One region of the Lysinibacillus sp. RC46 genome, then DNA from elsewhere that is predicted to be linked to it. Evidence: riboswitches for the same ligand, from Rfam matches in the RefSeq annotation. Region 1 holds a riboswitch; each other region holds the start of a gene.
The links. A riboswitch is a leader RNA that binds a small molecule or an ion and turns the genes downstream of it on or off. The one in region 1 is predicted to bind S-adenosylmethionine.
Positions count from the first base shown of each region.

Region 1 (11,023 bases):
TTGCCTTATGCATCTCCACTGTTATTGGCTGCACTCCGCTTTCTACTGGCAGGGATTTTGATGGCTGTCGTCGTATTAGCGTTAAAAAGACCTCATCCTACTTCAAAAGAAGGCTGGATGAAAATTTTAACGATTGGAGCATTTCAAACTGCGGGTGTAATGGGCTGTATTTTTTTAAGCTTACGGACAATTACAGCAAGTGAATCTTCTATTCTAACGTTTACGAATCCTTTGCTTGTAGTTATATTCGCTACAATATTTACGAAAGCACGTTACCGATTGTATCAATGGTGTGGTGTTTTCTTGGGGTTAATTGGTGTTACGATTACAATGGGTATACAGATTGAAGGTGAAATCGGCATTCTTTTTGGTTTTCTTTCAGCTGTTTTTTGGGCAATTGCGACATTACTAGCTAAAAAGTGGGGAGTATCATTTGATACATGGGTGCTTTCAGCCTATCAAATGCTTTTTGGTGGTTTACTACTTTTAATGGCAAGTTTCGTGTTAGAACAACCATTTTTTACTGTGAATGTTCATTCAGTATCCATTTTATTATGGCTTAGCATTTTCTCGTCAATTGTTCAATTTGCCGGCTGGTATTATCTTTTACAAAATAGTGATCCTGGAAAAACGAGTGCCTTTTTGTTTTTAGCTCCTTTTTTCGGCGTGATAACAGGCTGGATACTATTAAATGAACCATTAAAACCATCGCTAGTCGTAGGAGGGCTGTTTATAATTGTCGGTATTTATTTGGTGAACCGTAACTTTACGGCTAACGCAAAAAAAATATCCGCGGGGAGTCGAATATAGACTGTCCGCGGAAAGTAGGCAGAGCCCTGTGCTAGTTTATACATCTAACTGAAAAACGTCTTTAAAGCCAGCCCTTCCTTTTTCAGTCACTTTAATGGCACGAATAGACGGGACACGAGTCACCCAACCCAAACTTAAAAAATGTGTAAGCATTCCTTGACCAAGAGCACCAGCTAGATGATAACGTCGTTCACTCCAATCCAAACATGCATGGGAAAATGATCGACGCTTTCTTTTTAAATCATCTAAATCAAGACCGAAATCTATAAAAAATTGTGCACCTTCAGCTGTTATGAGAAACTGCTTTTCTTCTAGTTTTAGATAGCCTGCGTTAACCAAAGAGTCTGTTAATTGAACACCTAGTTTACCAGCTAAATGGTCATAGCAAGTTCTTGCACCTTGTAGTAATTTCATTTGGCTTGATTGTTTTAATGAGCGTACTTCAGGTGGTGGAGAAATCGCTAGGAAGGATTCTAGTAAATGAGCAATTTCTTCGTCTGCTAATTGAAAATATCGATGACGGCCTTGTTTCTCTACTTTCACAAGTTTACCGTCTACTAACTTTGCAAGATGAAAGCTAGCTGTCTGGGGTTTAATGGCAGCCATATAAGCTAATTCACTTGCTGTATGAAAACGACCATCCATCATACTAGCTAGCATCGTAGCTCTTGAAGTTTCTCCAAGGAGAGAAGCAATTTCAGCCATATTTGGATTAATACTCATTTGTCACAATCCTTTCTGCATTCCATATTTCGATTTTCATAAAAGTATTTATCGTTTACAATAATACATAAAAAGGTGGGAGTAAATAGCTATGGAAACATATTATGCTGTAATTTTTACATCACAAAGAACAGATGAGGATGGGGAAGGCTATGCCAAGATGGCAGAAGTGATGGACGAACTAGCACAAAAGCAACCTGGATTTCTTCGTGTAGAAAGTGCTAGAGATGCTGAAGGGAAAGGAATTACTGTATCCTATTGGGAGTCACTAGAGGCCATCCAAGCATGGAAAGAAAATTCAAAACATCTAGTTGCACAGCAATTCGGAAAAGAAAAATGGTACATGGAATATAACGTGGAAATTTGTACAGTCATAAAAGATTATTCTTTTACAATGTAATCGGGAAACGTCAAAACCAAATTTAGGAGAATTTAATATATGACTATTTTAGAAGAATGGCATGAACAAAGAAGAAATTTTAATCCTTCTGATCCAGCCAGTATTAATCAAATGCATGAGTTTAAGGAAAAAGTGAAACTTCAAGAGCAAACTGAAGGTAATTTTAGGATACTCGCAGACATCTACTGTATGCTTAGGATGTATTCGGATGCCTATAAGATTTTCACTTTAGTTATGGATGTAGGGAACAAGAAAGATCAGAAAAAATTTGGATCAATAAAATATTACATAGATAATCCGAATTGTGTGAAACCTTTGTATCCTTGTAAAATTAGAGAGGATAAAATAATTAAAACAATAATACCTAAATTTAAGTATTTGCCAGACCCATTAAAATCTAAAATCTTTGAAGCGGAAGAAGATGTAACTTGTGATTGCTGCGAACAGGAAGTAGATGTTTATTATACTGGAAGTATTTATGCTGTTGAAGAGGTTGATTATCTCTGTCCTACATGTATACATAGTGGTGCAGCTGCTAAAAAATACGACGGTTCTTTCCAGCAGGACTTACTAAATGATGAGAATGTTATAAATTCCAGTTTTACTGAGGAAGTAATGTGTAGAACACCTGGTTTTATTAATTGGCAAGGTAATAATTGGATGGCTCATTGCTCAGATTATTGTGCATTTATTGGCTATGTTGGCTGGAGTGAGTTAGTGGAGTTGGGCATTACAGAACAATTTGAAAATTATACTGGTTTTTCTATTGAAGAGTTATCAGAATCACTTATGAATAATGGGCATCATCAAGGGTATTTATTTCGATGCTTAGAATGTGGTCGCTATGTCCTTTATTCTGATTTTAGTTAAACGTGAAAAACAGTATATCTTCATTCAGTAGAAGACTCCTACCTCTTAAAGTGGTGAGATGAATGAGGATGTGGTTTCTTTTCAAGGTGTCCAAACATCTACTGAAATAGAGGAACTCAGTCTAAGAACGCCACGTCCTGTGGCAACGACTGAGTGACCAACATCGTATTGGCCTAAAGCCTCCGGTGGATGTTACGGATTTTTTAAAGGAATGAATAAAGGAAGTTAGCCTAAAACCTTCGCATCCAGCTAAAACGGCTAACTGACCTGCATCGGTAAAAACACCACGTCCTGTGGTATTACCGAAATGACCGACATCGTGTCGGCCCTCGTGCAGGCCTGGGCACAATTCAAAATCCTAACGCAATTACGCCGAGGCGAAATTGATCTGATGAGGGGGAGGAGAATTGGACAATTTTTTTCAACGTTATATAGATTCATGGCGTTTTAATGGTTGGTTTATCCACGATATCTTTTTAGGCATTGTCATTGGCGTTGGGCTTTTATTAGTATTGTATGCTTTGTTCAAACGCCGATTTAATTTTGCTCTTGTCATAACTTTTATCCTGTACGCTTTTTTAGGGAATCTTTTGATGATTGCCTTTGGTTTAGCTGGTCGAAGCTTCCCTATCAATTCAGAATCACCCATATATACAGATAATGCACAGAAAATTGCTGTCCAAATGGTTAAAGGATCTGAAAATAACGGTACAGGTAATGGCATTACGCAAATTATTTCACATCATCAAATTATTGCGATTAATTTGCAAACAGGTGAAAAACAGTGGACGAAATCTTCTTCAAGTAAAGAGACTTTAATAGGCAATTTTATGGGGGGACTTCTTGTTCATCATCGTGACGGTGAATACGGGAAACTTTCATTATTAGATATGAAAACGGGGAAAGAAAAGCTCTCTGAAAAAGAATTTACGGAAAAGCATAAACAGTTAATAGATGTTTTAGATATAGGTTCTCACAATATAGTTTTATTAGAGAATAATCTTTATTTAGAGGGTGTCGATGGGAACTTTTATCGCTTCGATGGCAAGAAATTAGCTGAAGATAACAAAGCTGAAAAATATCTTTCTACAAAATTTTTCATAGAATCCGATATTCCAGGTTATTTTGCTTCGCACAATCAACCGTTGGAGGATTATGAAGAGGTTCGAGAATTTAGCAGCAATGTATTAGCTGAACCTGCCATACAAGTATACAAGAATTTAGATCCTGCCGTATTAGATGTTGATTTGCAACAACAAACAGCTATTGTATCTTATCGACAAACGAAGCGAGAAAGTGCAGACAGTATCGTATTATTATATGACATGAAAAACCATCGCATTATTTGGGAAGAAAATATAGGTGTTGTTAACGCTGAGCAAAAAAATCCGGGTGTTCGTACATTAGAGAACTACTTTGCGATTCAAGCAGGAGATGAGTTTTTGTTGTTAGATAAGAACACGAAAAAAGAAATGTTCAGATATCAGCTACGTTGGAATCGCCCAGTTCAGTGAAAATTAAAGAGCGTAGAATTATTTATCCCCTCCAAGTAACGACTTGTGAGGGGGTTTTTTATAGAGTTGCTCTATATATCACAAAATGATATATTATTTAATGGTATATCATTTTGTGATATATTGGAGGTGTAGACAATGAAATCATTAGAGCAGTTAACAGATTCTGTTTTTTATATTATGGCTGCCTTAACGGAGCCTCGCCATGGTTATGCTGTCATGAGTTTAATAGAGGAGACAACAAAGGGGACTTTCGTAGTTGGTCCAGCATCCCTTTATACAATTATTAAAAAACTATTATCTGAACAACTTATTCAGCTACATGATGATTCGGATTCTCGGAGAAAGGTCTATGTCTTAACGGATAAAGGTCGAGAAATATTGCTCGAAGATATTGAAAGAAGAAAGGTCATGATTCAGTTGGCAGAGCAGGGACTACAAAGGGGGCAAAAATAGTGCGAAATAAGAGATATATGGCATCATATGGTTTAGCTTTTTTTGAGGAGCGCGATATGAAAGAATTAAGTGAAAAAGCGGCAAATGGGTGGCATTTAAAAAGATTTCGATGTGCTGGCTATGGGCTAGAGAAAGGTGAACCAGAAGACGTCATTTTTAGTATTGATTATCGTAAATTACCGAAGGATGAAGAAGAGGAGTATTTTGAGCTATTTGCTTACGGTGGCTGGACACATGTTTGTTCTAGTGCAGATATGCATATTTTTAAGGCAGCACCAGAAACTACACCCATATATAGTGACGCTGAGTCTTCTATTGATAAACTAGCGCGTCTTGCAAAGCCTGTAAACCTAGCTGCATCTATTTCTCTTGCTATAACGATGGTTTTGTGGATATTTATGATGTTTACCACTGGGACAATTCAACACGTTGCAGAGCAAGGATTTGAATATTCCTTTATTTTTACTGTTCCAGCAGTGATGACTTCTGGTGGAGTATACTATCATATGTGGAAGAACCTACGATTAAAATCAAAGCATATATAAAGAACGAACAGCTGAAGTTTATCAGCTGTTTTTTTCATGTTCGGTAAAATGAGGGGGTGGGTTTCTGTTTCAACTAGGCGATTTCGATGAGCCGCTTGGTCCAAGCGTAGTGTTATGAAGAAAAGATAAACTGAACCACAGGAAAAATTTGACTTCGTGCCGAAGTATTAGTATGTAGAATATAGATATCTAATTATTTCGAAAATAATTGGGGTGTTTTAGATCATTATATTACAATCTAGGCATGTCCAATGTTTGATGACAATATAATAGTACAGTTGCCTACATTAATTAGTAGTACACTTGCAAAGTAGGAAAACTATAACTAACTACTCAGTGAGAAAGGATAGGATGGAATGAATATTGGGAATAGTGTTGCGCTTATTGTAAGTCTGATTTTTTCAAGCATTTTGGTTCGGGCAATATATCGCGTTTTTGTGAAAAAGAAAGTACCTACTATGACCTATACACCATATGATGATGCCATGAATGGTAGAGGTAAACATGACAATTAAGTGAGTGGTTACAAACATCAAACAGTAAGCTGCAGGCTTCATGTAACTAATAGTATAAAATATGAGAATCTACTATTATTTCAATAAGAAATAATAGTAGATTATTTTTATTTTATCAATGATAAGATTTACGAAGGAATTTTATCCTGTATTTGGTATTATTTAATCAAGGGACAGTCAATAATTTTGTGTAAATGACAATCCAACCTTTTCGTATAGATCAAAGAATGATTTTGTTTTTAGGAAGGTTAGTTTCAGACATAGCCGAGGTTGATTATGTAGGTACAGCCCTTACTTTTCAAATGTGTATTGGTTTCTTACTTACTATATTTTCAATAAATCTAATCCCTATTATACTGAGGATCATTGGATGGGAGTGGATCTTTACAATATTAGCGATTGGACCTATTCTTGGAATTGGATTTATGTTCAAATATAGACGCTACGAAATAACTAATGAGAAAGTGTAATTGTAACTTTTAAGTATTATCTCTATCACAAAAAATGAATAGCCTCAAATAAAAAATCCAATCGTTTTGATTATTTCTTTCAAAACAATTGGATTATTTTAATGGTAAAACAATATTTTTTTTTAAGTGATGAAGCTCAGGCTTTCTTTTCTTTCGGGTATCCGATGAGGATAGCAATGGTTCCGCAAATTCCTATAAGGACTGGATAGAAAGAGTATTGCAGCATGCTCACTGGCGATATTCCGGCTACGCTTGCGGCTGCCAGGAATTGGGCTCCGTATGGCAGTAGACCTTGGATCGTACAGGAGAAAATATCTAATATACTTGCGGATTTTCTCGGCTCAATCTCATACTGTTCAGCAATATTTTTTGCAAGTGGACCAGCAATTAAAATAGCAATCGTATTATTGGCCGTAGATAAATTTGTTAAACCCACTAGGCCGGCAATGCCAAATTCAGCACCTTTTTTCGATTTAATCCTTTTTGTTGCAAGGTGAAGTAGAAAGTCAATCCCTCCGTTAAACTTAATAACCTCCACCATTCCAGCTATTAATATCGCAAGGAATGCCATTTCATACATGCCTGACATTCCTTCGCCGATCTTTTGAAAAAGGCTCATTAAGTGATAGCTGCCATCCGCTAAGCCAACAGCCCCGGCAAGAACAATCCCAGATGCCAGAACAAGGAAAACATTCATTCCAGCTAACGCTAAAATAATAACCAAAACATAGGGAACAATTTTTACCCAACTATAGCTTAAATGCTCCACTTGTGCAGTTTCACCCATTGTGATAACTCCTAAAATAAGGCTCGTTACAATAGCTGCCGGCAACACAATCCAAAAATTCACCTTAAATTTATCCTTCATTTGTGCACCTTGTGAACGAACGGCAGTAATTGTTGTATCTGAAATAAAAGATAAATTATCGCCAAACATCGAACCGCCAACAATCGCTGCCATTACTAAAGCCATGGAAAGGTCGATATGCTCGCTTATCCCAACTCCAATTGGAGCCAGTGCAACAATCGTTCCCACCGATGTACCCATTGATAGGGAGATAAAGCAGGCGATGATGAACAAGCCTACGACAAGTAAGTTTGGCGGAACGACCGATAAAGCAAAGTTTACAGTGGAGTCCACTGCCCCCATGCCTTTTGCTACCGCTGAAAAGGCACCAGCCAAGAGAAAAATAATGACCATCAGCATGACATTTAAGTTTCCTGCGCCTTTGCAAAAAATATCAACCTTTTGCGCAAACGATTCTTTTCGATTCATTGCCAAAGCCACAGCGCCTGAAATAGAAATGGCTACAATGACAGGGAAGGCGTAAAAATCACCTGTAATAACCCCTGAACCAATAAATAAAATTAAAAAAACAACAAATGGGATCAGCGCCCATGGATTCTCTTTCTTCATGTCTACCTCCAAAAAATAAAATTGGACACGTCTTTTGTCCATTCTTTTTACGATAAAAAGGCCTCTTCTTGTAACAACAAGAAGAGGCCTTATATCTATAAAACACTCCTCTTATCTATCAAGCCTTTGCCTGCTGGATTTGGCACAGTAACTTAAATCATAAGTTCCGCTGCCGAGATTTCATCGGGCCAGTCCCTCCATCTCTCTTGATAAGAAGCAAATATATTATTTTTTTCACAATAATAAATATTATAATAAAAAGTCGATTTTTGCAACATATTTTTAATCAAGCTTGGTTTAAAAGCTATATTAATTAAGGAAATTGAACAAGTAAGAGGTTTAGAGGATAGGAAAGCGTGAATTTTTGGTGTCGCTGTTTTTACGCAGCACAACTTGATTTAACAACTGAAAGGGGGAAAAAGGAGGCGCCCTTAGAATTGGAGGGGCGCCTCACCTAAAACATTTGTGGTAAAAATTCCGTCATAAAGCGTTGATTTTTACGTAGCCATATTTTTAAAATCATACGATGTGTTAGGAGGCGTTGTCTTTTTTGTGGTCTAGCCTTTGCTTCTATTAAACTTTGTAGTAGAGTGCAGGTTTCTGTTGCCAATCCTTGAGGATCAACGAGGACGTCAAGTTTATAATCAATTAACTGAGTAGCCTGAACCTTTGCAAGTAATTGTGCAAAGCGAGTATTCATTTCTGGAAAGTTTTCTTCTAGTTCTAAGTCGATTAAAGTATATAATGTTTGTTCAATTTCAGCTTCGAGCGCTTGTAATTGTTCAATGGACGGCTGTGTCAAAAAATCACCTCTAGTATTTCAAAAATGCTGCTACACAAGGACAAAGCCAAGTGCCGCGAAAAGTAAACCGAATAAAACTGTAGTGCATATATAAATAATCGCTTGCCTCCATTTTTTCTGCTCTAAGAGTTGCAAACATTCAAAACCAAATGTTGAAAAGGTCGTATATGCTCCTAAAAAACCAAGCCCTATAAACTGCCAAATCCAATCATTTGGATGTAATGCAAATAGAAAGCCAAGTGCAAAAGAACCCGTTATATTAATAAAAAATGTTGCCCATGGGTATGTATGGACAATCAATCTTCCTAGATAAAATCTTGTTAGTGCACCCAAAAATCCACCGATACCAATCATTATCATACGAAGCGCCCCTTTGCTAGTTTAAATCCTAGCCATGCACAAGCTAAACCGCCAAAAACACTTACAAAAATATAAAGAACGGCTTGTAGCCATTTACTATCCTGCAAAAGTAATAGCGTTTCTAAAGAAAATGTTGAAAAGGTTGTAAAAGCACCAAAAAAGCCAGTACCAATTCCTATAATAACAGGTGTTCGCTTTGTAAACGTTGTAAATAGCCATGCTAAACAAAAGCAGCCAATTAAGTTCATACAAAGTGTCGCAAATGGAAAACCACCGTTATTTGAAAGTACTAGACCAAGGCTATATCGACAGATGGCACCCAAAAATCCGCCGATTCCAACAGCTAAAAATGATTTCAAAGTAAAGACTCCTTATTAAAATGTCTATATTAAAAAGTGTATCATGAGATACCCATTTTAGATAATAGTTAGGCGTTAAATTAAAGTTGGGTGATAAATTAAAAAAGTTAGGCGATAAATTTAAAAATTAGGGCGATAAACCTTGAAATTGTTCCGATAAATTGATTTGGACCCTATCGAACTAGCTTTGTTCGACAGGGTCTTCCAGCGATGTTTCAATAACATGTTTTAATTGAAAAATAGAAGATTGTTGACTTTCGCTCTTCTTGAAAATAAAGACAGTTTCTATTATTTCGTTTAACTGCGGCAAACCATAATAGTAAATGTTGGAGTAGTAGTAAAGGTTAATTAGTTAACACAGCCAATCGTATTGTCTATTTGTAGGAATCAAGGACACTTCTTACCGATTTTAGTTCCTTCATCGTAAAAGGAACTTGATTCTTTTAGCCACTCTGCCATCGCACGTGTATACATATAGCATCTGCTTCACACAAGTAGTGTAACAGATGAACTTGTTTCTGCTGTTGCAATCATGTCATAATTTATTACTATGATTGATTATTAACATTGTCAATGACAGTATCGAAGTCTTTATTGGAATCGACACTTTCAGTTATTGTAAAAACATAACCATCTGGATCTTCTATCGTTAATTCTTTTGCATTCCATGGTTGAACTGTCGGCTGTTGAATGATTTTCGTTTTATTTTCTAGTGCAGCCAGATAAATACTATGAATATTATTAGAGAAAACATTAATAATGACAGAGTTAGAAGTGCTGACTTCTTCATCCTTTAATAACATTAAATCTTGATACTTGGCTCCTCTCAAATGTGTCATGGAAGTTGTTCCGTTCGCATCTGGGAAATCAAATACCGAATTGAAATTGAGTACGTTTGCATACCATTCCTTTGATTTTTCAATATTGCTTACTTTTAGCTTTACGAATAAGGGCATTTGATAAAATTCATTCATGTTTATTTCCTCCTTTAGGTTCATACAAACTAACCATAAAGGCTTACGTTGCGTTAAAGTCAATACAAAAAGTTATAGGTTTGAAATTCTAAATTTAAGGTGCCTAGTTTACTTTGTTCCAAGATTGTAATTGTAGTAATTCATTGCTTTAAAGCGTTAATTATTTCCTGAAAAACGTAAAAAATAACAGTTAGTTGGTTGACAAATATTTCTAAAGTGTGATAATCTTCAAGAACACTATAACAATCTTAAGTAGAGGAGGGCATGACGATGTTAATTTTACCAGTATCATATCAAAGCACAACTGCATACATTGTCCATGTCTTCTAACTTTTTTATTTTGCGTTGCAAATAAAGGGCATGGGTAACTCCTGACCTTTTATGAAGAGACACATGCTCTTTTTTTGGGTATGTGTCTTTTTTGTTGCAAAAAAGGGTTGTAGTGACAATGAAAAAGGAGTGCATGTGTATGCGAAACAAAGTACAAAAAATGATTTTCATCAAGGTATTTCTGGATAGTGGGTAGCACAGCTTTAACAGCACTAGAGAAAGAAGGTTATAACGTATGTTTGATGTTTTAAGTAAATTAGGCTGGTTTTTTAAGAAATATTGGAAGCAATATTCTATAGCTGTCGTGCTATTAATGATTGCGAGTGGCTTAGAAGTTGTTCCACCGTATTTACTAGGGTCAATTATTGATATATTGACTGCTGGAGAAATGACACCAGCTATTTTAACGAAGTATATTTTGATTTTCGTGTGTATCATTATTGGGGGTTATGCCCTTAATTTTGTGTGGCAATTCAGA
Region 1 covers NZ_JBGCCF010000049.1:5,176-16,198, forward strand. Annotated here, with positions in the region: gene ABH966_RS25550 (DMT family transporter) at 1-810, shown strand, start outside; gene ABH966_RS25555 (ArsR/SmtB family transcription factor) at 847-1,533, opposite strand; gene ABH966_RS25560 (antibiotic biosynthesis monooxygenase family protein) at 1,625-1,933, shown strand; gene ABH966_RS25565 (CbrC family protein) at 1,973-2,803, shown strand; gene ABH966_RS25570 (PA2928 family protein) at 3,211-4,317, shown strand; gene ABH966_RS25575 (PadR family transcriptional regulator) at 4,456-4,773, shown strand; gene ABH966_RS25580 (DUF2812 domain-containing protein) at 4,773-5,318, shown strand; gene ABH966_RS25585 (DUF3951 domain-containing protein) at 5,675-5,833, shown strand; gene ABH966_RS25590 (Na+/H+ antiporter NhaC family protein) at 6,440-7,720, opposite strand; SAM riboswitch class I at 7,829-7,936, opposite strand; gene ABH966_RS25595 (hypothetical protein) at 8,175-8,522, opposite strand; gene crcB (fluoride efflux transporter CrcB) at 8,553-8,882, opposite strand; gene crcB (fluoride efflux transporter CrcB) at 8,879-9,241, opposite strand; gene ABH966_RS25610 (VOC family protein) at 9,790-10,215, opposite strand; gene ABH966_RS25615 (ABC transporter ATP-binding protein) at 10,781-11,023, shown strand, end outside.

Region 2 (11,023 bases), on a different contig from region 1:
ATAAAGTGGTATGGACTTGCAGCAGAAGCAGGAAGTGAGGAGGCTGCAATTTTACTGCAAGAATTGAAAGGAAAGTAAGTATTTTTATTAAAAAATAATAGGTATTTAGATTTGATTATCAACATTTTGTATACAGGTCTTAGGTTCTTATTTAAGGGTGTTTTGTAGGTGTATATCACTACAAATGGCTGATTGTAAAAATATTAATATAACAAATCGGTAATTATTTCAAACTAAAACAAGGAAAAAATAAGGATAAAAAAATAGAGATGATGTAAATTGGCTACCCAAAAGTATTGTGGTAGCTTTTTTACTGCTTTAGATAATAGGTTAGATAACAGGGACTTTTTATATAATTTAAGGAAAAAAATGTATACCCGAAAATTGACAGCTATTTATAAAATGTATAATGTATATGAGTGATTTTGAAAGAGTAGTTAGAAGCAATAGCTAGTAATAAGATTGCAATTTTTAGCTGATTGTAGCCCGTAGCAGGAATCAGCGTCATAAGTGATGTGATGGCTTATCACTAAAAGTTGGGGATGAAATCTTCCTAATCTTTTATATTTTTGGTAGACGAAATTAAATTTTTCTCAGCTTTTCAAAAGTACACAGCATGAAAGAGGGTAAATGTGTGATCTTTCAAAAACAGAGAAAGACAACGGCGTTAGATTTAAAGCAATACATTGTAAAAATGGATTTAGCGAATTGCCATTCAATAAAAAAGCAAATTGATTTGCTCAAATTGACAAAGAGGGATTTACAATATTTAAAAGCCTTTCAACCTTTTGTAGAAGGCAGTATTGATAATATTGTTAATCGATTTTATGAAATGATTGGAACTGAACGTAGTTTAGTAGATATTATTAATAAACATAGTTCAGTGGAGAAGCTGAAAATTACATTACGACGTCATATTATTGAAATGTTTAATGGTACGATTGATGATGAATTTTATCAAAGACGAATAAAAATTGCTAAAGTGCATGTCCATATTGGGCTTAAAACACAATGGTATATTTGTGCGTTCCAAGATTTAACAGCGTCATTTATTGACTTGGTTGAAGAACATGTTAATCATCCAGTGGATCAGCTTAATACAATTCGAGCCATCTCAAAAATTTCTAATTTTGAGCAACAATTGGTTTTAGAGGCGTTTGAGCACACAATTGAGCAAATTCATGAAAAAATGGAACGTAGAAAAGAAGCGATAGAGCAAGAAATCGTAGAGTCTTCGGAAGGTCTTGCCACAATATCTCATGAAACGAACAATTCATTTCATCGCTTAAGTGGACAATCAGAGGAAATTAAACAACTAGCGAAAAAATCACTTCAAGTGTCGACTTTGGCTGAGAGTCAGGCATTAGAAGGTCGTGAACGATTAAAGAGTCAATCGCAAAATATGAGTAATATTATTTATTCGCTTGATGATATAGCGGAAAATATTGCACAGTTGACAGATATGTCAAAGGAAATGGAATCGATTATGAACGTTGTGACAAATATTGCTAATCAAACGAACTTGTTGGCTTTAAATGCGGCAATAGAAGCGGCTCGTGCTGGAGAAGCGGGCAAAGGCTTTAGTGTTGTTGCAGATGAAGTGAGAAAACTATCGATTCAAACAAAGGAATCTGTCACATCGGTAGCGACGTTACTACATAAAACGAATGAGCGGACAGATAAACTTGTTCAGTCGCTTAGTAATATTCAAGAAGAGGTAGCGTCTGGTGAGGGAAATATGGTTCAAACGGAAGGACAATTTACTAACATATTAGAAGCAATGACCGAGGCTAAAGACCAGAATGGTCAGATGGAAAAAGAAGTACAAGCAATAGTAGACGTACTAAGTGAATTAGGTATTGCCTTTAATGAAGTGAAAAACTCAGCTGGAAAACTAGCTAGCTTTGCACAAAATTTAAATTAATGAAGAGAAAAGCAAAAGGTAAAGAAAATTGTTGTTTCCTATTAAGGCTCTACACACTTTAAGGCACAAATAACACTATATTAATTGTTTATATATAATTTCCGTTATGGAGATAAAAGCCTCTAGCGAATATATGCTATTTGAATATAAAAAAATGGAGCTGTCCAATGTGCTGGATAGCTCCATTTTTGCTAAATTTGTAAAGGGTTTAACGTAATTTTTGATAAAAAAAGTTTATACTAAATAAAGAACTAAAAATAGGGGCGGTTAATATGAAAACAGTTGTTGTATTAGGTGGCGGAATTACGGGATTGTGTACGATGCATTATTTACAACGCCAAGTTCAGGAGAAAAACTTAGATGTAAAACTTGTACTTGTTGAAAAAAATACATACCTTGGTGGCAAGCTTCACTCTGCATATGAACAAGGCTTCATCATGGAAACTGGAGCAGATTCTATTGTAGCGCGTCATAAAGGTGTCATGGAGTTAGTAGAGGAACTAAACTTTGAACAAAATCTTGTGTACAACGAAACAGGTATTTCGTATATTTACACAAATAATGAGCTACATGCTATCCCAGCAGACTCAACGTTCGGTATTCCTATGAGCCTACAATCTCTCGAGGAAAGCACGCTTGTATCTGAGGAAGGTAAAAAAGAAGCGTTAAAGGATTTAACAATGCCGAATGAAAGGTTTACAAAAGAAAGCTCGATTGGGGAATTTTTAACGTATTATTTAGGTGAGGAGCTTGTTCAAAACCAAATAGCGCCGGTACTTGCAGGTGTATATTCTGGAGATTTAAATCAACTTTCAATTGCTTCGACTTTACCGTATTTAATCGATTACAAAAACGATTACGGTAGTATTATTAAAGGTTTTGATGCAAACAGGAAACAATTTGTGAAAGCCTCCAACAAAAAATTTATTTCATTTAAAAATGGTTTATCGTCACTAATTGATCGACTTGAAGAAACATTAACGGATGTAGAAATTATAAAAGGGATTGCCACTACTAGTGTTAAAAAGCAGGAGAATCTATACTCTGTTACGTTAGCAAACGGTAAAATGATTGAAGCAAATCATGTTGTATTGGCACTGCCAAATGAAGCGGTACAAAGCTTATTACAGGATGAATCGTTGAACGGCTATTTTAAACAATTTAATACTGCATCCGCCATTACGATTTATTTAGGATTTGATGTTCCCGATAATAGATTGCCAGCAGATGGAACAGGCTATATTGTGTCACATAATTCGGATGTTATTTGTAATGCAGCAACGTGGACAAGCCGCAAGTGGAAACATACCTCTGCAGAAGGGAAATTACTTGTACGACTTTTTTATAAGAGCATTAACCCTGAGTATGAGAGATTGCGTATGATGACAGATGAAGAGTTAGCAGCAGTTGCTCTTGAGGATGTAAGAAAAAGCTTGGGGATTGAGGAAAAACCAACTGTTGTTGACGTGACAAAATGGATCGACCAGATGCCGAAGTACGACTTGGCACATCGTGAAGCGTTGCAAGGTCTCTTACAAGAGCTCGAGAAAAACTATCCAAATTTATCAATAGCGGGATGCTCATATTTTGGAGTAGGCATAGGTGCATGTATTCAAAACGGTAAAAAAATTGGTGAAGAACTTGTAGAAAAACTATCGTAATTGTTTGATATAAATCAAAATATTATAAATTTCGTAAAAATTATCCTTTGTTCAGTGAAATAGTCTTGACTCAATCGTTCGTAAACGATATGATTCTTTTAATTATTTAAAAAATTCATACTAAATTCTTATCAAGAGAAGCAGAGGGACTGGCCCTATGAAGCTTCAGCAACCAACTTAATGTCAGGTGCTAAATCCAGAAGACCGTGTGTCGAAGATGAGAAGGAAAACAATTACGAAATGACGTAAAAGCCTTCTTTTTTTATGAAAGAAGGCTTTTTTTTATTTTAAAGATTAGGGAAGAGAGGTTAGTTTTATGGAATTGCTTGAAAGGTTAAAAACGCAAGTTCTAACAGCAGATGGTGCAATTGGTACAGTTTTATACGGCTACGGCTTGGAGTACTGTCATGAGGAAATGAATGTACAGAGACCTGAATTAATTGAAAAGATTCATAGAGAATATATTGCAGCTGGTGCTGATATTATTCAGACGAATACTTACGGAGCTAATGCCATAAAATTAGCCCGCTATGGGTTAGAATCTCGTGTACAGCAGTTTAATGAAGCTGCTATAACGATTGCAAAACGAGCAGCGGCAGATGGTGGACAATTTGTTTTAGGTACAATTGGAGGAATCCGTGGTATTCGTAAAAGTGACGCAACGTTAGAAGAAATTTTAGCAACCGTTGATGAGCAGGCAACAGTTTTACTGGCAGGAAATCCAGATGGTCTTTTACTTGAAACTTATTATGACTTTGAAGAGCTAACGGCGACTTTAACAATGCTGCGAGCTAAAACGAAATTACCGATTATCGCTCAAGTTTCTATGCACGAACCCGGAATTTTGCAAAATGGAATGAGCTTAAATAACGCCTTATATAAACTTGAAGCGTTAGGTGCAGATATCGTAGGAGTTAACTGTCGCTTAGGCCCTCACCATACTATACAAGCATTTGAAGGAGTAGAGCTTCCTGAGAAGGCATTTATGTCAGCGTATCCGAACGCCTCTCTTCTTGATTTGGAGGATGGGCGTGTCGTTTATGAGTCGGAGGCAGATTATTTTGGTCGAGCAGCTGTAGCGCTTCGTGATCAGGGGGTACGTTTAATTGGTGGCTGTTGTGGAACGACACCAAAGCATATTGCTGCAGTGAAAAAGTACTTAGAGGAGCTATCCCCGGTCGAGGAAAAGTATGCAAAACCAGAAAAAGTAGAGGTTGTCCGTGAGGCAGAGCCAGCAAATTATGAGCCATTACATGAAAAAGTAAAACGTGAACGCTCGGTTATTGTGGAGTTAGATACGCCAAGACATTTAGAAATTGAAGGCTTTATTGAAGGTGCAAAAAAAATATATGAGGCGGGCGCAGATGTAGTCATGATGGCCGATAACTCTCTTGCTTCTCCAAGGATTAGTAATGTCGCAATGGGTGCCTTACTGAAAGAAACACACGGGGTACGCCCGTTAACCCATATAACATGCCGAGATCGTAATTTAATTGGTCTTCAATCACATTTAATGGGATTAAATGCACTAGGGATTCATGATATTTTAGCAGTTACTGGAGATCCGACAAAGGTAGGCGATTTCCCAGGAGCAACTAGCGTTTATGACGTATCTTCAATGGAGCTGATCCAATTAATAAAACAATTAAATGAAGGTGTATCGTTCTCAGGGAAACCGCTTCGTAAAAAGGCAAATTTCTCTGTAGCGGCTGCATTTAATCCTAATGTACGTGTACTAGATCGCGCTGTCTCTCGATTAGAAAAGAAAATTGAACATGGGGCAGATTATTTTATTTCACAGCCTGTTTATACAAAGGAAAAAATCGTGGGAATTTACGAGGCGACAAAGCATTTAGAAACACCAATTTATATAGGCATTATGCCAGTAACGAGCTATAAAAGTGCGGAGTTCTTACATCATGAAGTGCCAGGCATCAAACTATCTGATGATGCATTAGCACGTATGAGGGCTTGTGGCGATGATAAGGAACGCGCAACACTAGAAGGAATTGCAATTGCTAAAGAATTAGTAGAAGTAGCAGCGGAATATTTCAATGGTATTTACCTCATCACACCATTTTTACGCTATGATATGACGCTAGAATTAATGAAATTTATTGAGCAATTGGATGAACAGAAAAAAGGGGTAAGTATAAATGGCTAAGCACATGATTGAAGAGCAACTAGAGAAACGAATATTAATTCTTGATGGCGCAATGGGAACAATGCTACAAAATGAAAATTTATCAGCAGAGGATTTTGGCGGCGAGGAATATGATGGCTGTAATGAAAATCTCGTGCTAACTAGACCAGATGTGCTTGAAAAAATTCATGGAAAATATTTAGAGGCTGGAGCAGATATTATTTGTACAAATACATTTGGAAGTACTCCACTTGTATTAAATGAATATGATCTTGGTGCGAAAGCGGAAGAGATTAATAAACGCGCTGTAGAAATTGCACGCAAAGTAGTGGATGAGTTTTCAACATCCGACTGGCCACGTTTTGTAGCGGGGGCTATGGGACCAACTACAAAAACCTTATCGGTTACAGGTGGTATTACATTTGATGAGTTAGAGGAAAACTTCTATGTTCAGGCAAAGGCATTAATCGAAGCCGGGGCGGACGTTCTGTTGCTAGAAACTAGTCAGGATATGCTAAATGTTAAGGCAGGAACATTGGGGGTATCTCGTGCCTTTGAAGCAACGGGAAAAGAGCTACCTGTGATGATATCGGGAACAATTGAACCGATGGGAACGACACTGGCTGGTCAAACAATTGATGCTTTTTACATTTCCATCGAGCATATTAAACCATTATCAGTTGGTTTAAACTGTGCGACTGGACCAGAGTTTATGACTGATCATATTCGTTCATTAGCAGAGCTTTCAACAGGCTATATTAGCTGTTACCCGAATGCGGGCTTACCAGATGAGGAAGGCTGCTATCATGAGTCACCTGATTCATTGTCACAAAAGCTAAAAGGCTTTGCAGAAAAGGGCTGGCTAAATATTGTCGGAGGTTGCTGCGGTACAACGCCAGCACATATTGCGGCTATCCGAGAGGTGCTAAAGGACGAAAAGCCTCGCCAATTACCAGATGCAACCCATGGTCATGTAGTATCAGGGATAGAGCCATTGGTGTATGACGACTCTATGCGTCCATTATTTATTGGAGAACGGACAAATGTCATCGGCTCTCGTAAGTTTAAAAATTTAATTATTGATGGGAAGTTTGAGGAAGCGGCAGAAATCGCGCGTGCTCAGGTGAAAAATGGAGCACATGTTATCGATATTTGTTTAGCAAATCCTGACCGCGATGAACTAGCGGATATTCGTGGCTTTATGCAGGAGGTTGTAAAAAAAGTAAAAGTACCTCTTGTGATTGACTCGACAGATGAAAAAGTAATTGAGGAAGCACTTAAGTTTTCTCAAGGGAAAGCTATCATTAATTCTATTAACTTAGAGGATGGTGAGGAGCGTTTTGACGCAGTTTTACCGCTAGTGAAAAAATATGGGGCCTCTTTAGTAGTGGGGACAATTGATGAGCAAGGCATGGCGGTTGATCGACATCGCAAGCTAGAGATTGCTGAACGTTCCTATAAATTGTTAACAGAAAAATGGGGTATTGCTCCTGAAGATATTATTTTTGACCCATTAATGTTCCCAGTAGGTACAGGAGATGAGCAGTATATTGGCTCGGCGCTTGAAACAGTAGAAGGAATTCGCCTTATTAAGGAGAAAATGCCACGTACATTAACGGTGCTTGGTGTAAGTAATATTTCATTCGGATTACCACCAGTAGGTCGTGAAGTATTGAATGCCGTGTATTTATATCACTGTACACAGGCTGGTTTAGATTATGCAATTGTGAATACGGAGAAGCTAGAACGTTATGCATCTATTCCTGAGGCAGAGATTAAGCTAGCAAATGATTTACTCTTTCATACAAATGATGAGACATTAGCCGTCTTCACGGATTTCTATCGCGATAAAAAGAAGGAAAAAACAGAGGAAGATATCCCTAAAACAGTAGAAGGTCGCTTAGCTTACTATATTTTAGAAGGTACAAAGGAAGGGCTTATTGAGGATTTAGAGGCTGCTCGTGAAATTTTCGAAACGCCGCTTGCTATTATTAATGGACCTTTAATGGATGGAATGGCAGAGGTTGGCCGCTTATTTAACGATAATCAGCTCATCGTAGCAGAGGTATTACAATCAGCAGGGGTTATGAAAGCAGCAGTAGCACATTTAGAGCAATTTATGGAGAAAGATGAAGAGAGTGCTGGCAAGGGGAAGATGGTTCTTGCAACTGTAAAAGGCGATGTGCATGATATTGGGAAAAACCTTGTCGATATTATTTTAAGTAATAATGGCTTTAAGGTCATTGATCTGGGTATCAAAGTAACACCTTCCCAATTAATAGAAGCGATTCGCAAGGAGAAGCCAGATTTCATCGGGCTTTCAGGCTTACTTGTAAAATCAGCACAGCAAATGGTTATTACAGCTCAGGATTTTAAAGAAGCGGGAATTGACGTACCTATTTTAGTAGGGGGAGCGGCATTATCCCGTCGCTTTACTGAAACAAAAATTGCTGGCGAATATAATGGACCTGTCATTTATTCAAAGGATGCGATGCAAGGATTAGAGCAGGCAAATCGGCTAATGGGGACAGATACACGTGCAGATTTCTTAGCTGAAATTAAGGAATCTCGTGAAAAACGCTTAGAGGCAGACGAAAAAAGAGCGGCTCGCCCTACAAAAGAAGTAACAGTAAAGCCTGTACGTACAATAAAGGAATCGTCTGTCTTTCTACCAGCAGATGTGCGACGCCATGTAAAGAGAGGATATGCTGTTTCGCATTTATATCCATATGTTAATATGCGGACATTACTAGGACATCACCTAGGCTTAAAAGGTCAAGTACAGCAATTACTTGATGCTGGCGATGCAAGAGCAACGGAGTTAAAAGAGTTAGTCGACGATTATTTACAAAGGGACCTATTGAAACCATCAGGTATGTATCAGTTTTTCCCTGCACAAGCCGATGGGGATGATGTAGTCGTTTATGATCCAGCAGATAGCAAAACAGAAATTGAACGATTTACCTTCCCACGTCAACAAGTTGAACCGTTTTTATGTCTTGCAGATTTCCTGAAAACAGTTGAAAGCGGTGAAATGGACTATATTGCCTTAATGGTGGTAACAGCTGGCCAAGGGGTTATGACGAAGGCTCGTCAGCTAAAAGAGGAAGGGAAATTCCTTGAAAGTCATGCATTACAATCTACAGCCCTTGAGCTTGCGGAAGGCTTTGCAGAGCGTATGCACCAAGAAATTCGTGATCAATGGGGCTTCCCAGATGCAACAGATTTTACAATGCGTGATCGTTTCGCGGCAAAATATCAAGGACAGCGCTTCTCATTCGGCTATCCAGCATGTCCGAACTTGGAGGATCAAGAGAAATTGTTTGGCTTATTAAAACCAGAGGACATTGGTGTTCACTTAACGGAAGGCTTTATGATGGAGCCGGAAGCTTCTGTTTCAGCAATTGTCTTTGCACATCCAGATGCTCGATATTTTAATGTGTAATGCTAGAAAAAAGTGGTATAACTTTATGTAATGAGGTTAAAGCCTCGGCATAATTGAAGTAGGACGTGAGCATGATGATTCGATTGATGGAAGAGAAAGATTTACCTGGTGTTTTAGATATTTACAATGACATTATTTTAACGAGCAAAGCCGTTTATCGATATGAAACACAATCGTTAGAAGAAAAAAGACAATGGTTCACGGAGCAGCAAACATTCGGAAATCCACTGCTAGTGTTTGATGTAAATGGCACAGTAGCCGGCTTTGCAACATATAGTCAGTTCCGTCCATATCCAGGTTATAAGCACACAATGGAGCACTCTGTATATGTGCATAAGGATCATTACCAAAAGGGGATAGCGTCACAATTAATGCAAGAGCTAATTCGAACTGCCAAAGAGCAAGGTGTGAAAACACTCGTAGCGGGCATTGATGGTGAAAACATCGGAAGCATTAAAATACATGAAAAACTAGGCTTTGAATACGCGGGTACAATAAAGAATGCAGGCTATAAATTTGGACAGTGGCTAGATCTTGTATTTTATCAGCTACAGTTAACCGGACCAAAAGTATAGAAGGGTATGACATGTCATATTCTTTCATATTGAGGGCAAACTCTAGTTTATTTGCATAAAGCTGAATAATAATTGACCCCGACATTCAGCATTTTGAGAGGAGTATCGTATTTTAATAAATAGTTTTATTCTTTTGGATTAGCTTGTCTACTTATGTTAATGATGAGGAGTTGTTGATTTTTCACGGAGAGTGGCGACTCCTGCGGGATTAGCTTGCGCTGAAAGCCCCGCAGGAACGAAGTGACGAGGAGATTGAAGCCAAGCCCGCGGAAAGCGCCAACTCGGAGTGAAAATCAACCTTAGTTTATTGATACAAATTATTTAATGTTTATTCTTTTGACGAAAAGATAAAGGGTATGACAAATGTCATATCCTTTTTATGATGTTTGCTTCTGTTGCATGATTATACTCTTGTTTTATGATGAGGTCATAAGAAAAAATGAAACGAGGGAGTAAAAACAATGGCAACAGATCGAGAAAAAACAAAAAAACTGCGCCAGGACGTAGCGCCATTTGCGAAGTCTGACACAGCTAAAAGTATCTTTCAAATGGTAAATACAATTGTACCTTTAATCGCCCTATGGGTAGCTGGTTATATGTTAGTAGATGTTTCACCATGGTTGACAGCTGGCTTAAGTGTAATTTCTGCTGCATTTGTCGTACGAACTTTTATTATTTTCCATGATTGTACACACGGTTCATTTTTCAAAAGTAAAAAAGCAAACGACTGGGTTGGTTTTGTAACTGGGGTGTTAACATCATTCCCATATGAAAAATGGAAACGTGAGCATACAATTCACCACGCAACTAGCTCGAACTTAGATAAGCGTGGTATCGGTGATATTGATATGATGACAGTGGAAGAATTTTTACAAGCATCTAAAGGGCAACGTGTATGGTATCGTTTTTACCGTAATCCATTCGTAATGTTTGGCTTAGGTCCGCTATTTATGGTGTTAATTTTAAACCGTCGTAATCGAAATGACGCTAAACAGAAAGAACGTTTTAACACTTATCTAACAAATGTAGTCATCACGGGAATCTGTGTTGCCTTAATTTACTTTATGGGGTGGCAAGCATTTTTATTAGTGCATGTAGTAACATTGTTTGTTGCTGCTTCTCTTGGCATTTGGTTATTTTTTATCCAACATACGTATGAAGATTCTTATTTTGAGCATGACTCAGAGTGGGATTATGTAAAGGCCGCTGTTGAAGGTAGCTCGTATTATAAATTACCAAAGCTATTACAATGGGTTACAGGCAATATTGGCTTCC
Region 2 covers NZ_JBGCCF010000041.1:27,734-38,756, reverse strand. Annotated here, with positions in the region: gene ABH966_RS24295 (SEL1-like repeat protein) at 1-78, shown strand, start outside; gene ABH966_RS24290 (protoglobin domain-containing protein) at 635-1,924, shown strand; gene ABH966_RS24285 (protoporphyrinogen oxidase) at 2,197-3,585, shown strand; SAM riboswitch class I at 3,711-3,809, shown strand; gene ABH966_RS24280 (bifunctional homocysteine S-methyltransferase/methylenetetrahydrofolate reductase) at 3,902-5,749, shown strand; gene metH (methionine synthase) at 5,742-9,173, shown strand; gene ABH966_RS24270 (GNAT family N-acetyltransferase) at 9,248-9,748, shown strand; gene desA (Delta(5) desaturase DesA) at 10,210-11,023, shown strand, end outside.
Region 2: it holds a riboswitch for S-adenosylmethionine, as region 1 does, so the genes downstream of both, ABH966_RS24280 (bifunctional homocysteine S-methyltransferase/methylenetetrahydrofolate reductase) here and ABH966_RS25590 (Na+/H+ antiporter NhaC family protein) in region 1, are expected to answer to the same signal.

Region 3 (11,023 bases), on a different contig from region 1:
CAACTTCCATATTTCAATAAACGTGTCTAAAGGTAGAGGGTCACTGAAAAACATCAGTGACTCTTTTTTATATGAATGAAAGCTAATTTCTCATGGGTCTTAAGAGAAGAGCTCGTGTTTATTAGTAGACAGTAAAAAAATCCAATTCAGGACGCTATTATTGTTCGCAATCGAATGAACAGAGTATTGGATGTGGTATTACTTCTTGTAAAAAAACACCTATCGCACCGCTTAATAGAAGTTTATATTAGTGATTTTATCTGTTGATTATAGATACATGAATACTCTATAGTGAAATAAAAGATCATCACCGTAACGCTGATTCGACTCAGTGTATGAAATATAGAAAAAGGAGTTGAAGAGCATGTTTACATTTACAGATTTAAATGGTTTTCAAGTGGATTTAAGTTTTAAAAGAGGCGAATTGGACACTGAGCCTAAGCATGTACTTGTTTTATTAAAACATGAAAATAAATGGTTATGTACGATTCATAAACGACGTGGTGTCGAGGTTCCAGGTGGAAAGCAAGAACCTGGGGAAACATTGGAGCAGGCAGCAATTAGGGAAGTATTCGAGGAGACTGGTGTTCATGTAAAAAACCTTAGATGGTTTGCAGAATACGCCGTTCATGATGACATCTTATTTTGTAAAACGGTCTTTACTGCGCAGTTTGCGGGGCAGGAGGACATTGAATTTGATTTAGAAACTTCAGGGATGACTTGGCTTACGGATGAAGAATTTGCTCATCATCCAAATTTAAGCTTTCATATGAAGGATGCAGGAATGCAGAAAATGCTGGAGGAGTTGAAGCATTATGACCAATGGTAAGATCGTTAGAAAACGTCCTTATCCTTCGCCTAATCCAGCTATTCGTTTAACGGAAATCACGTATATGTCACAGGGTCTATGTGTGAAGGGATTACTAGCGGAGCCTAAGGCAGAAGGTACATATGATGGCTTTTTATATTTACGGGGAGGCATGCAAAGCATTGGCATGGTTAGACCTTCGCGTGTCGCACAGTTTGCAGCTCAAGGCTTTATCGTTTTTGCTCCATATTACCGTGGCAATCGAGGTGGAGAAGGACGAGATGAGTTTGCAGGAGCGGATCGTTATGATGCTGTATACGCAGTAGACGTGCTAAAACAGTTTTGTAATGATAATATTCATGTCTTTGGTTTTTCACGTGGTGGTATTATGGCGCTTTGGACTGCTATCTTACGTAGAGATATTACATCTGTTGTGACATGGGCAGGAGTATCTGATGCAACAGCTACATATTGGGAGCGGACAGATATGCGCAGGATGATGAAGCGGGTTATTGGAGGGACGCCTAATCGTGTACCAGATGCTTATGATGCTCGAACACCACTTTTCGAGATAGAGCACATTACGGCTCCAGTACTTATTATTCATGGCTATCGTGATGAAAATGTAGATATTGAACATGCGAGACAATTAGAATTTTATTTAAAGGATGCTAATAAAAGATATGATACATGGTATGATCTTCGTTATGCTCATCAGTATCCACCGGCCAAAAATAGAGAAACAGTACATGCACTTTGCGAGTGGATGAAACGTCAATAAAACATTATGTTTTGAGAGGAGAGTATTGTTTGAAATACATAATAAGTAAAAGACGCAAGATTATTGTAGGATTAGTATTTAAGATAATCGCTTCTACTTTTGTTTATTATAAGTTTTTAACACCTTCAGCAGATGTTCAACAATACAAGGAATATTACGCTTCGAAAACAAAGCAAAAAGCATTAAAACAAGGTCAGATAAAGGTCACGTTTTTAGGAACATCATCTTTATTATTTGATGATGGCAACACACAATTATTGATTGATGGTTTTATTTCTAGACCGCCCTTATTAAAAATATTGCCTTTCAGTACTGTAAAAACTGATGCAGATGCTGTAAATAAAGCCTTAGAAAAAATAGGAATTGATAATAATAAGCTTCAGGGATTATTTATTGCTCACACACATTATGATCATGCGTTAGATTTAGCTTATATCGCTAAACAAACTGGTACACATGTATATGGTTCAGAATCAGCAATTAATATAGGACTTGGTAATGGTATAAATATGAAACAGATGTCTGTATATGAAGTAAATAAGGCTATGCAGTTTGGTGATTTTAGTGTCACTGTCCTTCGATCAAAACATTCACCAACCTTTGACGAAGGAGAAAAAATTAAAGAACCACTTAAACAACCAGCAAAAGCTCTAGATTATCATGAAGATTCTTCATACGATTTCGTAATTACGCATCATAATAAAACGTTCTTTGTTAAGCCAAGTGCTAACTATATAGATGGGGCATTAGATGACATTCGAGCTGATGTATTATTTTTAGGAATTGGAGTATTAGGGGCTCAGGATCAAGATTTTCAAAACATGTATTATGAGCAAACCGTGCGGAAAGTACAACCTAAACTTATTATTCCAATACATTGGGACAATTTCAACAAACCTTTAACAGATACTCTGGAAGCATTGCCTAAATTTGCAGATAACACCAAAAAAGGATTTGATTTTATCATTCAGAGGACAAAAGCAGATAAAATTGATTTACAAATACTTCAAGGTTTCCAAAGCATTTATTTCTAAAAGTTGCAGGGGAATGGATACAAATTTCAGATTTAGAGAGTTTACTCCGTTTTGATTAACACTTTTTCAAAAAGGAGTTTTTTTATTCGAAGACTGTTCAGGTAGACTGAAGAATCGCTCGGGCCAGGTGAAAACTGCTCAGGTAGACAAAAAACGTTCAGGTGCTTTATGGCTGGCACCTGAACGGTAGAAAAAAGACATTTAGTCTATATATTTTGCTAAAAAGTTATTAATAGTTTTCCAATAAGCGTCTCCAGCAACGCTTTCTGCACCGCTATGTCCGGCACCTTCAACTATAAATTTCTCCTTCGGTACATTGGCAGCCTCATATACTTCATCTAGCATATCAGATGGAACAAATGTATCATTACTTCCGTGAATGAATAGCATCGGTGTTTTCGATTTCGCTACTTGCTTGACGCTATTAGCTTCACCAAGCGTATAGTCAGCTTTTAACTTCGTTACAATTGAAGAAAACTGCATAATGGGAAATTCAGGTAAATTAAAGATTGCTTGCAATTGATAGGAGAATTCATCCCAAACTGAGGAATAACCACAATCCTCAATAATAGCCTTAACATTGCCAGGTAGATCCTCTCCTGAGGCCATCATCACTGTAGCACCTCCCATGGAAACACCATACAAAACAATTTCAGCGTTTTTATCAGAACTGATAACATTATTAATCCAAGAGACTACATCAAGTCGATCATGCCAACCCATACCGATATAGTCACCCTCACTTTTTCCATGAGCCCTTGCATCAGGTACGATAACATTGTAGCCTGTATCATAAAAATGCTTAGCATACTTTGTCATTTGTGAGCCATCAGATGAATATCCATGGAAAACAATTGCCCATTTATTTGTGTTGTTTGTATTTTTAAGTGTATAGGCATGTAATTTTAAATCATCGAAAGACTGTATATAAGAGTCCTTGTAATTTTCTTTAAACCACTTTTCGCTCTCTTCTTTTTCTTTAATATCCTTAGGACTGACAACAATAGAATTTTGTGGAGCATTAAACACATCTGATTTATCAGTATTAGGATTTAAGGCGAAGTTATAAAAATAATTCCCTGCAAAAAATCCAGCCACAACAAACAATACTAATAGCAGACTGACAATGGTAATAATCACTTTATATTTTCTTTTCATATATATCCCCCTAAAACTACTATTATGAATTATACACAAAGTTACTAATATGAAAAATAGAATTCTATAAAATAGGGGAGATAAAAAAGGGAACGACTCTAATCGTTCCCTTTGCATGTTGTTAAAATACATGAAATTAAGGTGTCTTAAAGTATGGCTCTTCGGCAAAACGAGGGAGTTGATTTCCGTTCCGACTGAGCGCTTTGCCGCTGACGCTTCGCTTTCGCACAGAAATAAAACATTTGCCGCTGACGCTTCGCTTTCGCGCAGAGCAGAGCTTCCTGGGGGCGTCCGATGAGCCGCTGCTCGCTCCAGGGTCTCGGGCCAACACGAGGTTGGTCACGAAGGCGTTATCACAGGACGTGATGATTTTAGCCTTCGTTCCTCTAATACTGATTCCCAAGGAGTCGCCCAGTCTCCACTCCAATCAATCACTCCACTCGGCATGTATCTTCTGGCGTGCCACTTTAATTTATGGTGATAAAACGATACTGTTCTGTGTGCGAGTAACCTAGAATGGAAATCACCCTCATTTAAAGGGCTAGTATATTCACAAATATTTTCTCTTTCAACACAAAAAAGGGAACGACTGAAATCGTTCCCTTTGCTTAATGAATTATTTTAATGGACCGCCAAGTTTAGTGATAGCTTCAGAAACATTTGAGAATTTCTTGAAGTTTTCGTTGAATAAACCAGCAAGTTCAGAAGCTTTTTTATCATAAGCAGCTTTATCTGCCCATGCATCACGAGGATTAAGCACTTCAGTTGGTACACCTTCAATAGAAGTTGGAATGTTTAAACCGAATACTGAATCTTGAATTGTTTCAACATTAGCTAATTTGCCGTCAATTGCAGCACGTACCATTGTACGAGTGTAAGAAAGCTTCATACGGCTACCAGTTCCGTATTCGCCACCAGTCCAACCAGTGTTCACTAAGTATACTTGTGCACCGTGCTCGTCAATTTTTTGACCTAACATTTCAGCATAAACTGTTGCTGGAAGTGGAAGGAATGGAGAACCGAAGCAAGTTGAGAATACTGGTTCTGGCTCCGTTACACCACGTTCTGTACCAGCAAGTTTAGATGTGAAACCGCTTAGGAAGTGGTACATTGCTTGCTCTTTTGTTAATTTACTGATTGGAGGTAATACACCAAATGCATCAGCTGTTAAGAAGATGATTGTTTTTGGGTGACCTGCAACAGATGGATCAACAATATTTTCAATGTATTGAATTGGATAAGCTACACGCGTATTTTCTGTTAATGAACCATCATCATAGTCACAAACTCGAGTTTCTGGATCAACAGCTACGTTTTCTAGTACAGAACCGAAGCGGATTGCGTTGTAGATTTCTGGTTCTTTTTCAGCAGAAAGGTTAATTGTTTTTGCATAGCAACCGCCCTCAATGTTGAATACACCGTTATCAGACCAACCATGTTCATCGTCACCGATAAGCTTACGATCAGGATCAGCTGATAAAGTTGTTTTACCAGTACCAGATAAACCGAAGAATAATGCAACATCACCAGCTTCACCAACGTTTGCTGAGCAATGCATTGAAAGGATGCCTTGTTGTGGTAACAAGTAGTTCATAATACCAAAAATAGATTTTTTGATTTCACCAGCGTATTCAGTACCACCGATTAGGATAATTTTCTTTTCAAGTGATACAATGATGAATGTTTCAGAAGCAGTGCCATCAATAGCAGGATCTGCTTTAAAGTTAGGAGCTGAAATAACTGTGAAGTCAGCAACATGAGAAGCTAATTCTTCTTTAGTTGGACGGATAAATAATTGATGGGCGAAAAGATTGTGCCAAGCATATTCATTGATTACTTGGATGCTTAATTGCGAATCTTTGTCAGCACCAGCAAAGCCTTTGAATACGAATAATTCGTCACGTTCTTTTAAATATTTTACTACTTTTACATATAAGTTATCGAACACTTCAGAAGAAATTGGTCGGTTAACTTTGCCCCAGTCAATTTTATCCTTTGTGCTATCTTCTTCTACCGTATATTTATCTTTAGGTGAACGACCAGTGTATTTGCCAGTTTCTGCACGAACTGCGCCATCTACTGTTAACATAGCTTCACCACGAGAAGTAGCCTTTTCAGCTAATTGTGGTACTGAAAGTTGAACATTAATGTTACCGCCGCTTAATAATTCCTTCAGTTCGTTTGCAATTTCTACTGAATTCATCGATTAAATACCATCCTTTTTTATAGTATTCCCTAGAGTTTGAGGGAGATTTTCTTAATTTCAAAAATAGTATAACACAATTGCTTAAATAATCTATACTAATTCAGAAATTATTTTTCAGATTTTATTACTTTTCAAGAAAACGACAAAAAGTAAATTGATTTGTTTTGATAATGCTTTTTACCCTATTTATAATAAGTGATCACACATTCACTTTCGACACAGCAAAAATTGTGTTTGGAAGCTTTGGGCTAACATGGGGTTCGCACAGGATGTGAAGTTTTAGCTTGCTTTTTATTAGTTGGAGCTTGTCTTCGACTGAAAAGGGGCTACAATCATATTCATCCACCACATGTTCTGTAGCTAACGCTTTGCTTTTGCTACAAAATGTGCTGTAAAGGGTTACACATATGTTAACACATGATGTAAGGTGGAGAGTAGGGATTATTTTGTTTTAAATTACAGTATAATCCAAATTTGTTTCTATATAAATCCCATACTTTCTTTATAAGAATACAATCAATTATGTCTTGGCATAATTGTAACTGTCGCTTTACTTTCGCTACAGATAAACAATGCGTCCGGAATCTGCTTTGTGCTTGGGCCTGACAATGTTTTTTGCGCGAAAGTGTAGCGTCAGCAAAGGGTTTTAGTCTGTGCGAAAGCGAAGCGACAGCAACAGCAACAGCACGATGTTGGACACCCGCTGAAAGAAGTTAAAAATATTTGACAATGTTCGACCTTTTACGTATTATGAGATATTGAACGGATACTCTTATCCCGAGCTGGTGGAGGGTCAGGCCCTGTGAAACCCGGCAACCTGCATGAACTATTTCACGACATGCGCTGGTGCCAATCTGATGCAAGGGGAAACTCCCTTGAACGATAAGAGTGAAAGGTTACGAAGTCATTATTCCTTTCCTCATGTTAAGTAAGCGTGAGAAAAGGATTTTTTTATTGTTAAAAACGAATTAAAGGTAAGTATACAGTCCTTTCCTTATTATAATGACGGATCTTTCAAAAATCCTCGTGTTAAAAGCAGCAGCTGTTTATTTGTGCGGAAGCGTAGTGACAGCAACAACTGTTTTACTGTGCGAAAGTGCAATGACAGCAACAAATGTTTACTGTGCGAAAGTGCAACGACAGCAACAACGGCTTGAGAGTTCAATCCTTAGGGGCGAACTTGACATGGGTAATGAGTACCGTATTAATTCGCAAATATTATTTGTAAAAGTAATAGGAGGAAAATCAAATGACAAACCGTCGACTGTTTACATCAGAAAGTGTAACAGAAGGACATCCAGACAAAATTTGTGACCAAATCTCGGATGCCATTTTAGATGCTATTTTAGCAGAAGATCCAAACGCGCGTGTAGCGTGTGAAACAACAGTAACAACAGGCTTAGCATTAGTAGCAGGAGAAATTACTACTTCTACTTATGTAGATATTAAAGGTATCGTTCGTGATACTGTAGCAGAAATCGGTTATACACGTGGGAAATACGGCTTTGATGCTGAAAACCTAGCAGTTCTTGTTGCTATTGGCGAGCAATCACCTGATATTGCTCAAGGTGTTGACCAAGCATTAGAGGCGCGTGAAGGCTCTATGACAGACGCTGACATTGAAGCAATTGGCGCAGGTGACCAAGGTTTAATGTTCGGTTATGCATGTAACGAAACGCCAGAGCTTATGCCATTACCAATTAGTTTAGCGCATAAATTAGCTCGTCGTTTAACGGAAGTACGTAAATCTGGTGAACTAGCATATTTACGTCCAGATGGAAAAACGCAAGTAACGGTTGAATATGATGAAAACAATGTACCAGTACGCGTTGATACGATTGTAATTTCAACACAGCATGATGAAGAAGCTACACTTGAGCAAATTCAAGCAGACTTAAAAGAATTCGTTATTGCTCCAGTTGTTCCAAGTGAATTACTAGATGCCGATACTAAATATTTCATCAACCCAACTGGCCGATTCGTAATTGGTGGTCCTAAAGGGGATGCTGGTCTAACTGGACGTAAAATCATCGTTGATACATACGGTGGCTATGCACGTCATGGTGGAGGTGCTTTCTCAGGTAAGGACGCAACTAAGGTAGACCGTTCAGCGGCATATGCAGCACGCTATGTGGCAAAAAATATCGTAGCAGCTGGTTTAGCTGATCGAGCTGAAGTACAACTAGCTTATGCGATTGGTGTTGCTCAACCTGTATCTATTGCAGTTGATACATTTGGAACAGGAAAAGTTACGGAAAGTGAAATTGTAAAATGGGTACGCGAGCTATTCGATCTACGCCCAGCGGGGATTATTAAAATGCTAAACCTTCGTCGTCCTATTTATAAGCAAACTGCCGCATATGGCCACTTCGGTCGTACAGATTTAAATGTACCTTGGGAACAAACAGACAAAGCTGACGCATTAAAAGAAAAAGCAGGTTTATAAACTATTCAGCTAAAGCAATGAAGTAGCTGGGGAAATATTTTAAAATACTATTACAGAAAGGGGCTTAACATTAATTTAGCCCCTTTCGCTGTTTTTTAACGAAAAAAATAAGCTCCTATATTGCTCGGTTGCCCAAGCAATCGTGGAGCTGCTTTACATTAATTTTTTGGTTGAAGAGATTTATAGTATTGACCCTTTTCTACATATTCACGTATGATGCGTTCCATATCTTCTTTATCTTCATCGTTTAATTCTCTTACAACCTTTGCAGGACGGCCTAGTGCTAAACTATTTGGAGGAATGACTTTGCCTGGAGGTACTAGACTACCCGCCCCAATGAATGCACCCTCTCCAATCTCCGCTCCGTCTAATACTATAGAGCCCATACCTATTAAGGCTTTTTTTCGAATCGTACAACTATGTAAAGTTACTTGATGTCCAACTGTTACTTCATCTTCAATAATTAGTGGATATTTGGGGCTTTGATGTAAGCAACAGAGGTCTTGAATACTAACTCTTTTTCCTATAATTGTTGGTGATACATCTCCTCGAATAACTGTGTTAAACCAAATTGTTGTTTCAGCACCTATTGTAACGTCGCCGGTAACGGTTGCATAATCAGCAATAAAAACAGAAGGGTCAATATTGGGTTTTTTACCTTTAAATAGATAGATCATGAGGATCGCCTCTTTTCTTTCTTTGATGTAATATTATCGTATCAAATACGCAACTTGATGGAAATATAAAATTAAAATGATCAAGATATTACGATATAATCATTGTGTAATTATTTTTTTAGGAGGACTATGTGAAATGTGGAAATGGGAAGCTGATGGACAAGCAAAGGCTGTGGTTGCTATTCTTCATGGTGCATATGAAAATCACCGTTGGTATGCATGGCTTATAGAAAAACTTAGATTGGAAGGCTTCCACATAGTCATGGGGGATTTACCTAATCATGGAGTAAATGTAGGATATTCAAGTGTTCACGATGAGGATTTTAAAGAATACAACAAATATACAAGGCATTTAATCGAGAATGCTTTTTCGTATAATTTACCTGTCTTTTTAATAGGACATGGACTTGGTGCGACTCTATTACTACATACCATGCAAAAAAGAAAATATGAATGTGCAGGAATTATTTTAACTTCACCTTGGCTTCATTTAAATCTATTGCCAGGTAAACTATCAAATGCTTTAACTAGTTTAAGTGCCCTGACTGCCAATGTGAAGCTGACCCATGAAATTACATTAGAATCACTAACGCGCAGTATAGAAGGTAGAGATGAGATGAAGGATGAGGTTCCTTTTTCATCCGTTGTTTCAGTGAAATGGTATCGCGAGCTACAACAAATGATGCGCAATTTAGTGTTATTGCCGAAGGCTGAATTCCCTAATATGCCTATGTTAGTTATGACAGCTGAAAAAGATAATATTACTGAAACCAAACAAACACGGAATTGGCTTTATCAGATGGAATTTACAGAGTTTCAATTCAAAGAATGGGCAAACTGTTATCATAATCTATTTCATGAAGTAGAGCGTGACGAGATTTTTGTTTATATACGTGATTTTATTAATAATGCTCTTCGAAGAATTGGCTATATAATTGAATAGTGAATTACCTCTCCAATTAACTAGAAAATTACTAACTTTTTGTTACTTGAATATAATGTTGTAATTTTCAGAAAAGTGTAATACTATAATGACTTAAAGTAATATTTTTTCACATTGGAGGGGGAAAATGGAAACAATCGTTGGGAAAATTAATGAGATTTTATGGGGACCGTGGTTTATTTATGGCATTTTGTTAATTGGGCTCTTTTTTTCAATTATCACACGGTTCCTACAAGTAAGACACATTAAAGATATGTTTGTTTTAATGTTTAAAGGCGAAAAATCGGATAAGGGGATTTCATCTTTCCAAGCGATGTCTATCGCATTGTCTGGTCGAGTAGGTACAGGTAACATTGCCGGTACAGCTACAGCAATCGGGATGGGGGGACCTGGTGCTGTTTTTTGGATGTGGGCAATCGCATTTATCGGTGCGGCAACTGCTTACGTTGAGTCGACATTGGCTCAAATTTATAAAGAAGAGAAAGATACAGAATATCGTGGTGGGCCAGCTTTTTACATAGAAAAAGGAATGGGGCAAAAGTGGTTTGCAGTTATATTTGCTGTTGCCGCATTAGCTGCCATGTTAATTTTGATGCCGGGTGTTCAATCGAATGCAATTGCTACAGCTGTTGAAAACGCTTTCGATATTAAGACTTGGATTACAGGACTTATTATTGTCGTATTATTAGGTACTATTATTATCGGTGGTATTAAATGGATTGCCAATGCTGCGCAGATCATTGTACCGTTTATGGCATTAGCATATATTCTGATGGCCATCATCATTATTGCAATGAATATTAAAGAAGTACCAGCTGTATTTTCATTAATTTTTTCTAGCGCATTTGGTGCACAAGAAATCTTTGGTGGTATTATTGGCTCCGCTATTGCATGGGGGGTTAAACGTGGTATTTATTCAAATGAGGCAGGTCAGGGGACAGGGGCGCATCCAGCAGCAGCTGCAGAGGTA
Region 3 covers NZ_JBGCCF010000030.1:26,097-37,119, reverse strand. Annotated here, with positions in the region: gene ABH966_RS21540 (transposase) at 1-30, shown strand, start outside; gene ABH966_RS21535 (NUDIX domain-containing protein) at 365-829, shown strand; gene ABH966_RS21530 (alpha/beta hydrolase family protein) at 813-1,589, shown strand; gene ABH966_RS21525 (MBL fold metallo-hydrolase) at 1,619-2,623, shown strand; gene ABH966_RS21520 (alpha/beta hydrolase) at 2,825-3,781, opposite strand; gene pckA (phosphoenolpyruvate carboxykinase (ATP)) at 4,398-5,984, opposite strand; SAM riboswitch class I at 6,757-6,876, shown strand; gene metK (methionine adenosyltransferase) at 7,237-8,433, shown strand; gene ABH966_RS21505 (gamma carbonic anhydrase) at 8,592-9,110, opposite strand; gene ABH966_RS21500 (alpha/beta hydrolase) at 9,247-10,053, shown strand; gene ABH966_RS21495 (alanine/glycine:cation symporter family protein) at 10,181-11,023, shown strand, end outside.
Region 3: it holds a riboswitch for S-adenosylmethionine, as region 1 does, so the genes downstream of both, metK (methionine adenosyltransferase) here and ABH966_RS25590 (Na+/H+ antiporter NhaC family protein) in region 1, are expected to answer to the same signal.